DNA from 4 places in the Serratia odorifera genome. Region 1 is predicted to be linked to each of the others. Evidence: predicted binding sites of a transcription regulator. Region 1 holds the regulator's gene; each other region holds the start of a gene.
The links. Region 1 encodes CRP, which controls carbon source genes, mostly activating them, when cyclic AMP is high. Its sites were predicted from a motif close to ATGTGANNNNNNTCACAT; they were not measured.
Positions count from the first base shown of each region.

Region 1 (3,158 bases):
CTGCGCTGGGGCATTGCCACCCGGCATTGGTGGCGGCGCTGAAGCAGCAGGGTGAAACCCTGTGGCACACCAGCAATGTCTTTACCAACGAGCCGTCGCTGCGCCTGGCCAGCAAGCTTATCGCCGCGACTTTCGCCGATCGGGTGTTCTTCGCCAATTCCGGCGCCGAAGCCAACGAAGCGGCATTCAAGCTGGCGCGCCACTATGCCATTACCCGCCACAGCCCGTACAAAACCAAAATCATCGCGTTTTATAACGCGTTCCATGGCCGTACGCTGTTTACCGTCTCGGTTGGCGGCCAGGCGAAGTATTCCGACGGCTTCGGGCCAAAGCCGGCCGACATCGTGCATGTACCGTTCAACGATCTGGCGGCGGTCAAGGCGGTGATGGACGATCACACCTGCGCGGTGGTGATGGAGCCGATTCAGGGCGAAGGCGGTATTACTCCGGTGGATGCGCAGTTCCTGCAAGGTGTGCGTGAACTGTGCGATCGCCACCAGGCGCTGTTGGTATTTGATGAAGTGCAAAGCGGTATGGGGCGCAGCGGCAAGCTGTTCGCCTATATGCACTACGGTGTGACGCCGGATATTCTGACCACCGCCAAAGCGTTGGGCGGCGGTTTCCCGGTCAGCGCCATGCTGACCACCGAGGAGATTGCTTCGGTGATGCAGGTCGGTACCCACGGCACCACCTATGGCGGCAATCCGCTGGCCTGCGCGGTGGCGGAGGCGGCGTTGGACGTGATCAATACCGCCGAAGTGTTGAGCGGCGTCGAACAGCGTCATACGCTGTATGTTGCGGCGTTGCGGGACATTGGCGAAAAATACCGTATTTTCAGCGAGATTCGCGGTATGGGGCTGTTGATCGGCGCCGAACTGACGGCGCCTTACCACGGCAAGGCGCGTGATTTCCTCACCGCGGCCGCCGCGCGTGGCCTGATGATTTTAAATGCCGGGCCGAACGTGATCCGATTTGCGCCGTCGCTGGTCGTTGAGCCGCAAGATATTGCCGACGGTATGGCGTTGTTTGAGCTGGCGGTTCAGGACGTGATCAACGCCGGGTAGCTACCCACCGGCGGTCGGCAGACGGTATCGGATGTCCGACTGTGTCCACGGTAAACGGCGCATAAAAATGCCGGTCAGCGTTAACTGACCGGCATTTTTTGAAGCGTGCCGTTTTAATGGATTAACGGGTACCGTAGACGACGATGGTTTTGCCGTGTGCGGAAATCAGGTTTTGATCTTCGAGCATTTTCAGAATACGGCCAACCGTTTCGCGTGAACAACCGACGATTTGACCAATTTCCTGACGGGTGATTTTAATTTGCATGCCGTCCGGGTGAGTCATGGCATCCGGCTGTTTGGCCAGATTGAGCAGGGTTTGCGCAATGCGGCCGGTAACGTCTAGGAAGGCGAGGTTACCCACTTTCTCTGAGGTGATCTGTAGGCGGCTTGCCATCTGCGCCGACAGGCGCATCAGAATGTCAGGGTTCACCTGGATCAGCTGACGGAATTTCTTATAGGAAATTTCAGCCACTTCACAGGCGGTTTTAGCCCTAACCCAGGCGCTGCGTTCCTGGCCTTCTTCAAATAATCCAAGTTCGCCGATGAAATCGCCCTGATTGAGATAGGACAGGATCATCTCTTTGCCTTCTTCATCCTTGATCAGCACCGCAACGGAGCCTTTCACGATGTAGTAAAGCGTTTCGGCCTTTTCACCTTGGTGAATCAGCGTACTTTTCGATGGATATTTGTGGATATGGCAATGAGACAGGAACCATTCGAGAGTAGGGTCTGTTTGCGGTTTGCCGAGAACCATTCGCTGTTATCCTCTGTTGTAATCTGCCTGTATCACAGGGGTCAGAGTTCCCTGTCAAACGTGTTATGGCTGTCCATGAGCGGCGACCATTAACCGTTTTTGAGGCGTGACGTAAAAATACGCTATTGCCCTAGCATATTAACTTGCAGTGAGAGCTGCAAGCTACATTCTGTTAACATACACATTAAGGTGCCTTTCCGTGGGCATTTCCCTGAAAGCGCTGTCCAGAAAGCGTTATTGCGGCTCTGTTTGTAGCACAGAGTGACGCGGGTGTCTTGTGTTGTCTCGCTCACACATGACCAGTATCAGGTTCCGTTGCCAGTTTTGCTGCTAACGCGTAGTCTGATGACAAAGAATCAATCGGAGTCATGAGCATGCAGGCAAGAGTCAAATGGGTTGAAGGGTTAACGTTTCTTGGCGAATCGGCGTCTGGCCATCAGGTATTGATGGACGGCAATGCCGGTGACAAGGCGCCAAGTCCGATGGAAATGGTGCTGATGTCCGTGGGGGGATGCAGCGCGATTGACGTGGTGTCGATTTTGCAAAAAGGCCGTCACGACGTGCGTGATTGTGAGGTAAAACTGACCTCTGAACGTCGCGAAGAGGCACCACGGGTATTTACCCATATCAACCTGCATTTTATCGTCAGCGGTAAAGGGCTTGGCGACAAGGCGGTGGAGCGTGCGGTGGATCTGTCTGCCGACAAATACTGTTCGGTAGCGCTGATGCTCGGCAAGGCCGCCAGCGTTACCCACAGCTTTGAAGTCCGGGAAGTGGCCTAATGGCATGTGGCGCGGTGGCCTAATCCTCCCCGCGCCCGTCCGGTGTCGCCTGGCTACTCAATCTTTTTGCCTTCCAGCAGCCGCTGCACCAGCGGTGCCATGATCAACTCCATCGCCAGTCCCATTTTGCCGCCGGGCACCACCAGCGTATTGATGTGCGAAATAAACGAGCCTTGCAGCATCGCCAGCAGATAAGGGAAATCAATCTGATCCAGCCCGCGGAAGTGGATCACCACAAAGCTTTCGTCCAGCGACGGGATGGCCTTGGCGGCAAACGGGTTGGAGGTATCCACCGTTGGCACGCGCTGGAAGTTGATGTGGGTGCGTGAAAACTGCGGTGTGATGTAGTTGATATAGTCTTCCATCGAACGCACTACCGAATCCATCACCGCTTCGCGAGAATGGCCGCGTTCGCCAGTATCGCGGATCAGCTTCTGGATCCACTCCAGGTTGACGATTGGCACCACGCCGACCAGCAGATCGACCTGCTGTGCCACGTCATGCTGATCGGTGACGACGCCGCCGTGCAGCCCTTCGTAGAACAGCACGTCGGTGGGT
Region 1 covers NZ_JBGMUT010000008.1:168,500-171,657, forward strand. The annotation lists gene argD (bifunctional acetylornithine/succinyldiaminopimelate transaminase) at 1-1,064, shown strand, start outside; gene crp (cAMP-activated global transcriptional regulator CRP) at 1,186-1,818, opposite strand; gene ACCC84_RS18415 (OsmC family protein) at 2,193-2,600, shown strand; gene ACCC84_RS18420 (phosphoribulokinase) at 2,654-3,158, opposite strand, start outside.

Region 2 (3,158 bases), on a different contig from region 1:
CATGGTCGGGTTGCCGATCGGTAATGATGCGGTCAAATTGGCTCAGTGGCGCGATACAGGCCGGTTTCACCTTGCCGAACTTACTGTGGTCGGCCACCAGGATGGACTGCTGCGCCATCGCCATGGCGCGGTGTTTCATTTCCAGTTCATCAAAGTTGAAACAGGTTGCCCCCTGTTGCAGGCTGAGGCCAGCGGCGGAGATAAACGCCAGGTTCGGGCAGATATGATCCATCTCGTTGTGTTTGCCGACGCCGCTGAAGATGTAGTTATTGGGTTTGAATTCGCCACCGCACAGGATCACCGTGCACTGTGGTTTGTCCTGCAATGCCAGGAAAGTATTTAAGGAGTGGCAGACGGCAACAAACGGCAGATCGTCGGAGATAGCGTCAATAATTGCCGGGGTGGTGGTACCGCAGTCGAAAAATACCGTGTCGTTTTCGTTGACCAACGGCGCGGCAAGCAACCCGATACGCCGTTTTTCGTTGACCTGTTTGGCTTTTTGGTCGGAGACAAAATAGTGGGTAACGCCGTTGTTGCGTGGATCGGCTACCACATAACCGCCGAGCAGCACCACGGCGGCAGGCTCGGCGCTAAGATCGCGACGGATGGTCATTTCAGAGACGCCCAGTAGTGCAGCGGCTTCTTTTAAATGAATCTTGTCAGCACGCTTTAGCGCCTGGATTAGTCGGTTGATACGCTCTTCGCGCCGCGTTTCCATGTCGTGTTCCCAAAGGTCTAGAAATAAAGAATCATGTTGCAGCTTGCGCGGGCCGCTACACCGAAAAGGTGATAAGCACAAAAATGCGGGGCTGCGTATAGAACGCATTACCCCGCATGTTATTCGCCCGGTTAACGGTGGCGCAGTCAACCGTCAGAATCAGTAACTGCCGGCAGCGGCCTCGGCACCGGAAACGATTGCGACGCCGGAGCTGGTACCAATACGCGTGGCGCCTGCGGCGATCATCTTCTCGGCGGTGGCACGGTCGCGCACCGCGCCAGACGCCTTCACGCCCATTTCACTGCCGACGGTTTCACGCATCAGCTTGACGTGCTCTTCGCGTGCGCCGCCGGTGCTGAAACCGGTGGAGGTTTTCACGAAGGCGACCTCAAGTTCGCGGCACATTTCACACACTTGTACGATTTGCGCGTCGCTGAGCAGACAGGTTTCCAATATTACCTTCAACGGGATCGCGGCGCAAACCTCGCGCACTGCGGCGATGTCGGCTTTTACCCGATCGTTGAGGCCGCTTTTCAGCCAACCGACGTTGATCACCATATCGATTTCCTGCGCCCCGGCAGCGATGGCCGCTTTGGCCTCGAACGCCTTGGCCACCGTCAGACCCGCACCCAGTGGGAAACCAATCACCGAACAAACTTTGACCTCGCTTTCCTGCAGCAGGTGTGCCGCCAGCGGAACGTAGCCGGAGTTAACACAGACCGCATAAAAATTGTGCTGTTGTGCTTCTTCGCACAGTTTGGCGATTTGCGCTTCACTGGCGTCCATCGCCAGCAGGGTGTGATCGATATAGCGAGCGTAGTCAATGTTTTCAATAGTCATTGCGATTCCTTAATCAGAGTCAGCCAGATAAACGTGAGTAATGTGAGAATTATAACATCTGTTACGGTGCAAATATAGATTGTTTTAGCGTGTAACCGGTGATTCATAGTTGCGATCGATGTCACACATATAACAATCACGCGTTGATAATGTTATTTAATTAACATCATATGATTAAAAAAACAACGGGGACACAACGATGGATATTGCAGTAATCGGTTCGAACATGGTGGATTTAATCAGCTATATCGACCAGATGCCAAAGGCCGGAGAAACGCTGGAGGCAGCGGAATTTGAGCTGGGTTGCGGTGGTAAGGGGGCCAACCAGGCGGTAGCGGCCGCCAGGATGGGGGCCGATGTGATGATGGTGACACGGGTAGGGGACGATCTGTTTGCCGATAACACGCTGCGTAACCTGCAACGGGCCGGTATTGATACGCGTTTTGTGAAGAAAGTGCCGGGCGTCAGCAGTGGCGTTGCGCCGATATTTGTCGATCGTTCAACCTCGCAAAACCGTATCTTGATCGTCAAAGGGGCTAATAATCACCTGTTGCCGGCAGATATCGACCAGGCCGCCGATGCCCTGCAACAGTGTCGATTGATCATTTTGCAACTCGAGATTCCACTGGAGACGGTGTATGCGGCGATTGATTTTGCACGGCGACATCACATCAAGGTGATCCTTAATCCAGCCCCCGCAGCGCGCGAGCTGGATATTCGCTACGCCTGCCAATGCGAATTCTTTATCCCCAATGAAACCGAGCTGGAAATTCTTACCGGCATGCCGGTCGACAACGATGACAATATTCGCCGCGCCGGCCAGAGCCTGCTGGCTCAAGGCTTGCGCAACCTGATTGTTACTCTTGGACAACGCGGCGCACTGTGGATGACTGACAACAGCTGTGAGCATGTTGCGTCGCTGCCAGTGAGGGCGCTGGATACCAGCGGCGCCGGCGACGCATTTATCGGCTGCTTCGCGCAGCATTATATTCGTCAAAACGATGTCCTGAGCGCCATGCAGCAGGCGGTTGCCTATGCCGCCTATAGCGTCACCGGCAAGGGCACGCAGCGTTCTTATCCTGATGCTGCGCAGTTCCATGACTTTATCTCCACCAGACAACAAGGAGTATAAAATGCGCCAGACCATCAAGCAGCAAGCAGACGGTTATCTGAACAGGACGCCGCTGTTTCAATTTATCCTGTTGTCCTGTCTGTTCCCGTTGTGGGGCTGTGCCGCCAGCCTGAACGACATTCTGATAACCCAGTTCAAGAGCGTGTTTGCGCTGAGCGATTTCGCCAGCGCGCTGGTACAGAGCGCGTTCTATGGTGGTTATTTTCTGATTGCCATTCCGGCATCGCTGGTGATTAAAAACAGCAGTTACAAAGCGGCAATTCTGATCGGCCTGACGCTGTATATCGTCGGTTGCATGCTGTTTTATCCCGCTTCGCATATGGCGACCTATACCATGTTTCTGGCGGCGATTTTCGCCATTGCCATTGGCTTGAGCTTTTTGGAAACCGCTGCCAACACCTACAGTTCGATGATTGGTCACCGCGATTACGCAACGCTGCGGTTGAACGTCAGCCAGACGTTTTATCC
Region 2 covers NZ_JBGMUT010000001.1:309,416-312,573, forward strand. The annotation lists gene deoR (DNA-binding transcriptional repressor DeoR) at 1-718, opposite strand, end outside; gene deoC (deoxyribose-phosphate aldolase) at 878-1,558, opposite strand; gene rbsK (ribokinase) at 1,758-2,690, shown strand; gene fucP (L-fucose:H+ symporter permease) at 2,692-3,158, shown strand, end outside.
Region 2: a site for CRP is predicted at 1,599-1,616, ahead of deoC (deoxyribose-phosphate aldolase). Genes of this name have one in related genera too.

Region 3 (3,158 bases), on a different contig from region 1:
GGCTAAAGGCTACGTCGTTACCAATAACCACGTGGTGGATAACGCCAGCAAGATCCAGGTGCAGTTAAGCGATGGCCGACGTTTCGACGCCAAGATGATCGGTAAGGATCCGCGTTCCGACATCGCGCTGATTCAATTGAAAGACTTCAAGAATCTGACTGCGATCAAAATGGCGGATTCCGACAAGCTGCGGGTGGGCGATTATACCGTGGCGATCGGTAACCCGTACGGGCTGGGTGAAACCGCCACTTCCGGTATCGTGTCGGCGTTGGGTCGTAGCGGCCTCAACATTGAAAATTACGAAAACTTTATTCAGACCGATGCGGCGATCAACCGCGGCAACTCCGGCGGTGCGTTGGTCAACCTGAACGGCGAACTGATCGGCATCAATACCGCGATCCTGGCGCCGGACGGCGGGAATATCGGCATCGGCTTTGCCATCCCCAGTAACATGGTTAAAAACCTGACGGCGCAAATGGTGGAATATGGCCAGGTGAAACGCGGCGAGCTGGGTATCATGGGCACGGAACTGAATTCTGAGCTGGCGAAAGCGATGAAGGTCGACGCCCAGCGCGGCGCCTTTATCAGTCAGGTATTGCCAAAATCTGCCGCCGCGAAGGCGGGTATCAAAGCCGGCGACGTGATTGTTACGCTTAACGGCAAGGCGATTTCCAGTTTTGCCTCCTTCCGTGCCGAAGTCGGTACGCTGCCGGTTGGCAGCAAACTGGCGCTGGGTCTGATCCGCGACGGCAAACCGGTAACGGTGGACGTGACGCTGGAACAGAGCAAACAGACGCAGGTCGATTCCGGCAACATCTATACCGGCATTGAAGGGGCCGAACTGAGCAATACCCAGGCGGGCAGTCAGAAAGGCGTTAAAGTGGACAGCGTCAAGCCTGGCAGCGCCGCGGCGCGTATCGGTCTGAAAAAAGGTGATGTGATCCTCGGGGTTAACCAACAACCGATCCAGAACCTGGGCGAGCTGCGTAAAATTCTCGACAGCAAGCCGCCAGTGTTGGCGCTGAACGTTCAGCGCGGTGATAGTACGCTGTATCTGCTGATGCAGTAATCACCACGGTTTATGCTGATAAAGGCACGCATTCTGCGTGCCTTTTTTATGCCTTAAAATTGTGAAGCTCACCACAACTCCCGCTGCTGCCAAAACGCTTTGGGCATATGCACAATGTGCAGGCCGTATGGCGTCGGTATGCTGGGCGCTTATCTAAATTGGCTTGGGGCAGAACTGAATGGCGGAATACCATCTTGACGGCAAGCTGGCGCAGGAAATCGTTGCCCGCACCATGCAAATCATTGACGGTAACGTCAATGTGATGGATGCGCGCGGCCGAATTATCGGTAGTGGCGATCGTGAGCGTGTCGGCGAGTTGCATGAAGGTGCACTGCTGGTGCTGTCGCAGGCCAGGGTGGTTGACATCGATGAGGCGGTCGCCCGTCATCTGCACGGTGTGCGACCGGGAATCAATCTCCCGTTGCGCATCGACGGGAAAATTGTCGGCGTTATCGGCCTGACCGGCAATCCGGCGCAACTGCGGCAATATGGCGAACTGGTGTGCATGACCGCCGAAATGATGCTCGAACAGGCGCGTCTGATGCATATGCTGGCGCAGGACAGCCGCTTTCGCGAAGAGCTGGTACTCAACCTGATCCGCACCGAAGAGCTGTCGCCGGCGCTGATGGAGTGGGCGCAGCGGTTAGGCATCGATCCTAACCAGCCGCGGGTTGTGGCGGTGGTGGAAGTGGACAGCGGGCAGCTCGGGGTTGACAGCGCGATGGCGGAATTGCAGCAGCTGCAAGCGTTGCTGACCTTGCCGGAGCGCGACAACCTGATCGCCATCGTTTCACTGAGCGAAATGGTGGTGCTGAAGCCGGCGCTTAACGCGCATGGCCGCTGGGACGCCGAAGACCATCGACGGCGGGTGGAAAACCTGCTGTCGCGCATGAATGAAAGCAGCCGTCTGCGGGTGCGGGTGGCGCTGGGCAATTTCTTTACCGGACCGGGCAGCATCGCCCGTTCTTATCGCACCGCGCGCACCACCATGGCGGTTGGCAAACAGCGGATGTTCGATCAACGCGCCTATTACTACCAGGATCTGATGCTGCCGGTGCTGCTGGACAGCCTGCGCGGCGGTTGGCAGGCCGATGAATTGGTCAGGCCGCTGGCGCGGCTCAAGGCGATGGACGGTAACGGTTTGCTACGCCGTACGCTGAATGCCTGGTTTCTCAATAACGTCCAGCCGAGCGCTACCGCCAAGGCGCTGTATATTCACCGCAATACGCTGGAATACCGTCTCAACCGCATTTCTGAACTGACCGGGTTAAATCTGTCCAGTTTCGACGATCGCCTGTTGCTGTACGTCGGGCTGCAACTGGATGAGGTATAACGCGCTGTTTTCGGCTCCAGGCATATCGTCGTGTGGCCAGGCGGCAACAGGTTAAATCCCCGGGAGCTGACATTGGTCAGTGACCGGGGTGCCGCCGCGTAGCCAACAACGCTAGGCGGCGAAAGGCGAAGGAGATGGGAATTTAGGTGACGGGCGCAGGATTAAACACTGCCAACGCGTTATACAACCCCCATTGATCCGACCAGGTTTTCTGACGGCCGCTGGCGATCGCCAGAATCAGCTCAAACAGCTGCCAACCGACTTGCTCAATCGTTGCCTCGCCGGTGGCGATGGTGCCGGCGTTGATGTCCATCAGATCGTGCCAACGTTCGGCCAGCGCGCTGCGGGTGGCCATTTTGATCACCGGTACCGCCGTCAGGCCATACGGCGTGCCGCGGCCGGTGGTGAACACCTGCAGGGTGATGCCGGAGGCCAGCTGCTGGGTGCCGCAGACAAAGTCGCTGGCCGGCGTGGCAGCAAAGATCAGGCCGCGTTTGGTGGGACGCTGGCCAGGGGACAGTACCTCTACAATCGCGCTGGTGCCGGATTTGGCGATCGAACCCAACGCTTTTTCCACCACGTTGGCCAGGCCTCCTTTTTTATTGCCGGGAGAGGGATTGGCGCTGCGATCGGTTTGGCCCTGGCTCAGGTAATCATCGTACCAGCTCATCTCCTCCAGTAAGCGCTTGCCAACCTGTTGGTTCGCTACACGCGGTGTCAGCAGGTGAATGGCATCGCGTACTTCGGTTACCTCGG
Region 3 covers NZ_JBGMUT010000004.1:260,378-263,535, forward strand. The annotation lists gene degP (serine endoprotease DegP) at 1-1,069, shown strand, start outside; gene ACCC84_RS13695 (CdaR family transcriptional regulator) at 1,248-2,402, shown strand; gene garD (galactarate dehydratase) at 2,545-3,158, opposite strand, start outside.
Region 3: a site for CRP is predicted at 1,129-1,146, ahead of ACCC84_RS13695 (CdaR family transcriptional regulator). Genes of this name have one in related genera too.

Region 4 (3,158 bases), on a different contig from region 1:
ACGCGTTGTCATCCGGGAAAATATTGAAACCGGGAATGGCTTCCAGTTTATCCAGGGTGCCGCCGGTATGACCGAGGCCGCGACCGGAAATCATCGGCACGTAGCCGCCGCAGGCCGCCACCATCGGACCGAGCATCAGCGACGTGACGTCGCCCACGCCGCCGGTGGAGTGTTTGTCGACGATCGGCCCGTTCAACGACAGGCTGTTCCAGTCCAGCACCGTGCCGGAATCGCGCATCGCCATGGTCAGCGCAACGCGCTCCGCCATGCTCATGTCGTGGAAATAGATGGTCATCGCCAACGCGGCGATTTGCCCTTCAGACACCGCGTTGTCACGAACGCCATTGATGAAGAAACGAATTTCCTCTTCGCTCAACGGTTGTCCATCGCGTTTTTTACGTATTATCTCTTGAGCCAGGAACACAGCATCCCCCTGCGTGAGTGTAGGGTCATCACAACCACCGCAGTCCTGCCACGGTGGAAAATGTCATCAGTAGCTGCCAGCGGAAACCTGGCCGTCATGGCCCAGCGTCGTCAGCAGGCTCGCCAGCAGGCTGGAGGCGCCGAAGCGGAAATGGCGCGCATCAGCCCAGTCTTTGCCCATGATACGCTCGGCAAGTTGCAGATAATGCAGCGCGTCTTGCGCGGTGCGCACCCCGCCGGCCGGTTTGAAACCGACCCGTGCGCCGACGCCCATGTCGCGGATCACCGACATCATCAGCTCGGCACTTTCCAGCGTGGCGTTGACCGGGACTTTGCCGGTCGAGGTTTTAATAAAATCGGCTCCGGCGTTGATGGCAATTTCGCTGGCCTGACGGATCAGCCCGGCGTCTTTCAGCTCGCCGGTTTCAATAATCACCTTCAACAGCACCTTTGCCTGCTCGCAGGCCTGCTTGCACTGCTTGACCAGATCAAACCCGACCTGGGCATTGCCGGCCATCAGCGCACGGTACGGGAACACCACGTCAACCTCATCGGCGCCATAGGCAATGGCCGCGCGGGTTTCCGCCAGCGCAATGTCGATGTCGTCATTGCCATGCGGGAAGTTGGTAACGGTGGCGATGCGAATGTCCGGCGTGCCTTGTTCGCGCAGCGTTTTGCGGGCAATCGGGATAAAGCGCGGATAGATGCATATGGCGGCGGTATGGCCGGCCGGGCTGTTGGCCTGACGACACAGCGCGATCACTTTCTCGTCGGTGTCATCATCGTTCAGCGTGGTTAAATCCATTAAATTCAGCGCACGTTGCGCTGCGGCGGTTAATTCGGTCATAAAACTCTCCAACTGAGTATCTTGCCGTTGGCGAGCGGACTTGGTTCCATGAAGATAGCGCGGGGCAATGATTCCCCTCGCGGCAACTGAGATCCTTCTCACCGCAGATGTAATAGCTATTTGAACACGCTCCCTGGGGGAAAATCGTGTTCGGATTCACATTCTATGAAATAACACTGTAACAGGCCGGAATTATATGTGAAGAACATCACAAAAGAACGCGATATCGTTCACAAATTCGCTAAGGATTCGTGCCGGGATAACGGGCGCCCAACCGGACGCCCGTAACAGAGTTTAGCTTAAAGCGCCAGGAAGAACCCGGCGATGGTGGCGCTCATCAGGTTAGACAGCGTACCGGCCGCCACCGCTTTCAGACCAAAGCGCGCTATATCGTGGCGACGATTCGGCGCCATGCTGCCCAGACCACCCAACAGGATCGCCACCGAGGACAGGTTGGCAAAACCGCACAGCGCAAACGAGATGATCGCTTTGGTATGGGCAGAAAGCACCTGCAAGCCTTCGGCAGCCACCACGTCGTCCGGGCGCAGATAGGCGCCGAAGTTCATGTAAGCCACAAATTCGTTGACGATAATCTTCTGGCCGATAAACGAACCGGCGGTCATCGCCTCATGCCACGGCACGCCGATCAGGAAAGCAATCGGTGAGAAGATCCAGCCAAGAATCAGCTCCAGCGACAGTTGCGGATAGTCGAACCAGCCGCCGATACCGCCAAGGATACCGTTCAGCAAGGCGATCAGCGCAATAAACGCCAGCAGCATGGCACCGACGTTCAACGCCAACTGCATACCGGACGCCGCACCGGACGCTGCCGCGTCAATGACGTTGGCCGGACGGTCGTCTTCAGCGATCAGCTTCATCGCATCGTCTTTATCGTGGGTTTTCTCGGTTTCCGGCACCATCAGCTTGGCGAACAGCAAGCCACCTGGCGCAGCCATAAACGAAGCGGCAATCAGGTATTCCAGCGGTACGCCCATCTGCGCATACCCTGCCAGCACCGAACCGGCCACCGAGGCCAGGCCGCCACACATGACGGTAAACAGTTCAGACTGGGTCATGGTGGCAATATACGGACGCACCACCAGCGGCGCTTCGGTCTGGCCAACAAAGATATTGGCGGTTGCCGACAGCGATTCGGTGCGCGAGGTGCCGAGCAGTTTTTGCAGGCCGCCGCCGAGCACGCGGATCACCAGTTGCATGATGCCCAGATAATACAGCACCGCAATCAGCGAGGAGAAGAACACGATCACCGGCAATACCCGCAGGGCGAAGACAAAGCCGCCGCCGCCGAACACCTCGAACATCTTGTCGGAAACCAGCCCGCCAAAAATAAAGGAAATGCCCTGATTGCCATAGGCGATCACGTTAGCCACGCCGGCCGACATGCCGCCGAGCACCGCGCGCCCCACCGGCACATACAGCACCAGCGCGCCGATGGCTATCTGAAGAACAAATGCCCAGGCAACGGTGCGCAGATTAATCGCGCGACGGTTGCTGGAGAGCAGTACCGCAATCGCGATCAGCGCCGCCATGCCGACCAGGCTCATGATGAGTTGCATGTAAAGTATCCCTGTTGCGAATAAAGTAATGCATCCCTGCCAAAGAGGAACACAGGGTTGCTTATGAATGTTTTCGGGGTGTGATTATACGGAGCGGGACGATACCCGCACCGATTCATATCACAAAAATATACAACCAGACGCAATAGAAAACATCATTACGTGACATTCATCACGGTTTAATCCTTCCGCATAACGTCAACTCGCCAGCCCTGATTGGCTACAGCGCCTGGTCCTTGATGCGCTTGTGTTCATCGGGGACGATCTCCGGTTGCGACTTGATATAGTCCACCACCGCGGCTGTCGCACCG
Region 4 covers NZ_JBGMUT010000004.1:111,814-114,971, reverse strand. The annotation lists gene deoA (thymidine phosphorylase) at 1-424, opposite strand, end outside; gene deoC (deoxyribose-phosphate aldolase) at 491-1,270, opposite strand; gene ACCC84_RS13070 (NupC/NupG family nucleoside CNT transporter) at 1,570-2,847, opposite strand; gene ACCC84_RS13065 (bifunctional metallophosphatase/5'-nucleotidase) at 3,068-3,158, opposite strand, start outside.
Region 4: a site for CRP is predicted at 1,467-1,484, ahead of deoC (deoxyribose-phosphate aldolase). Genes of this name have one in related genera too.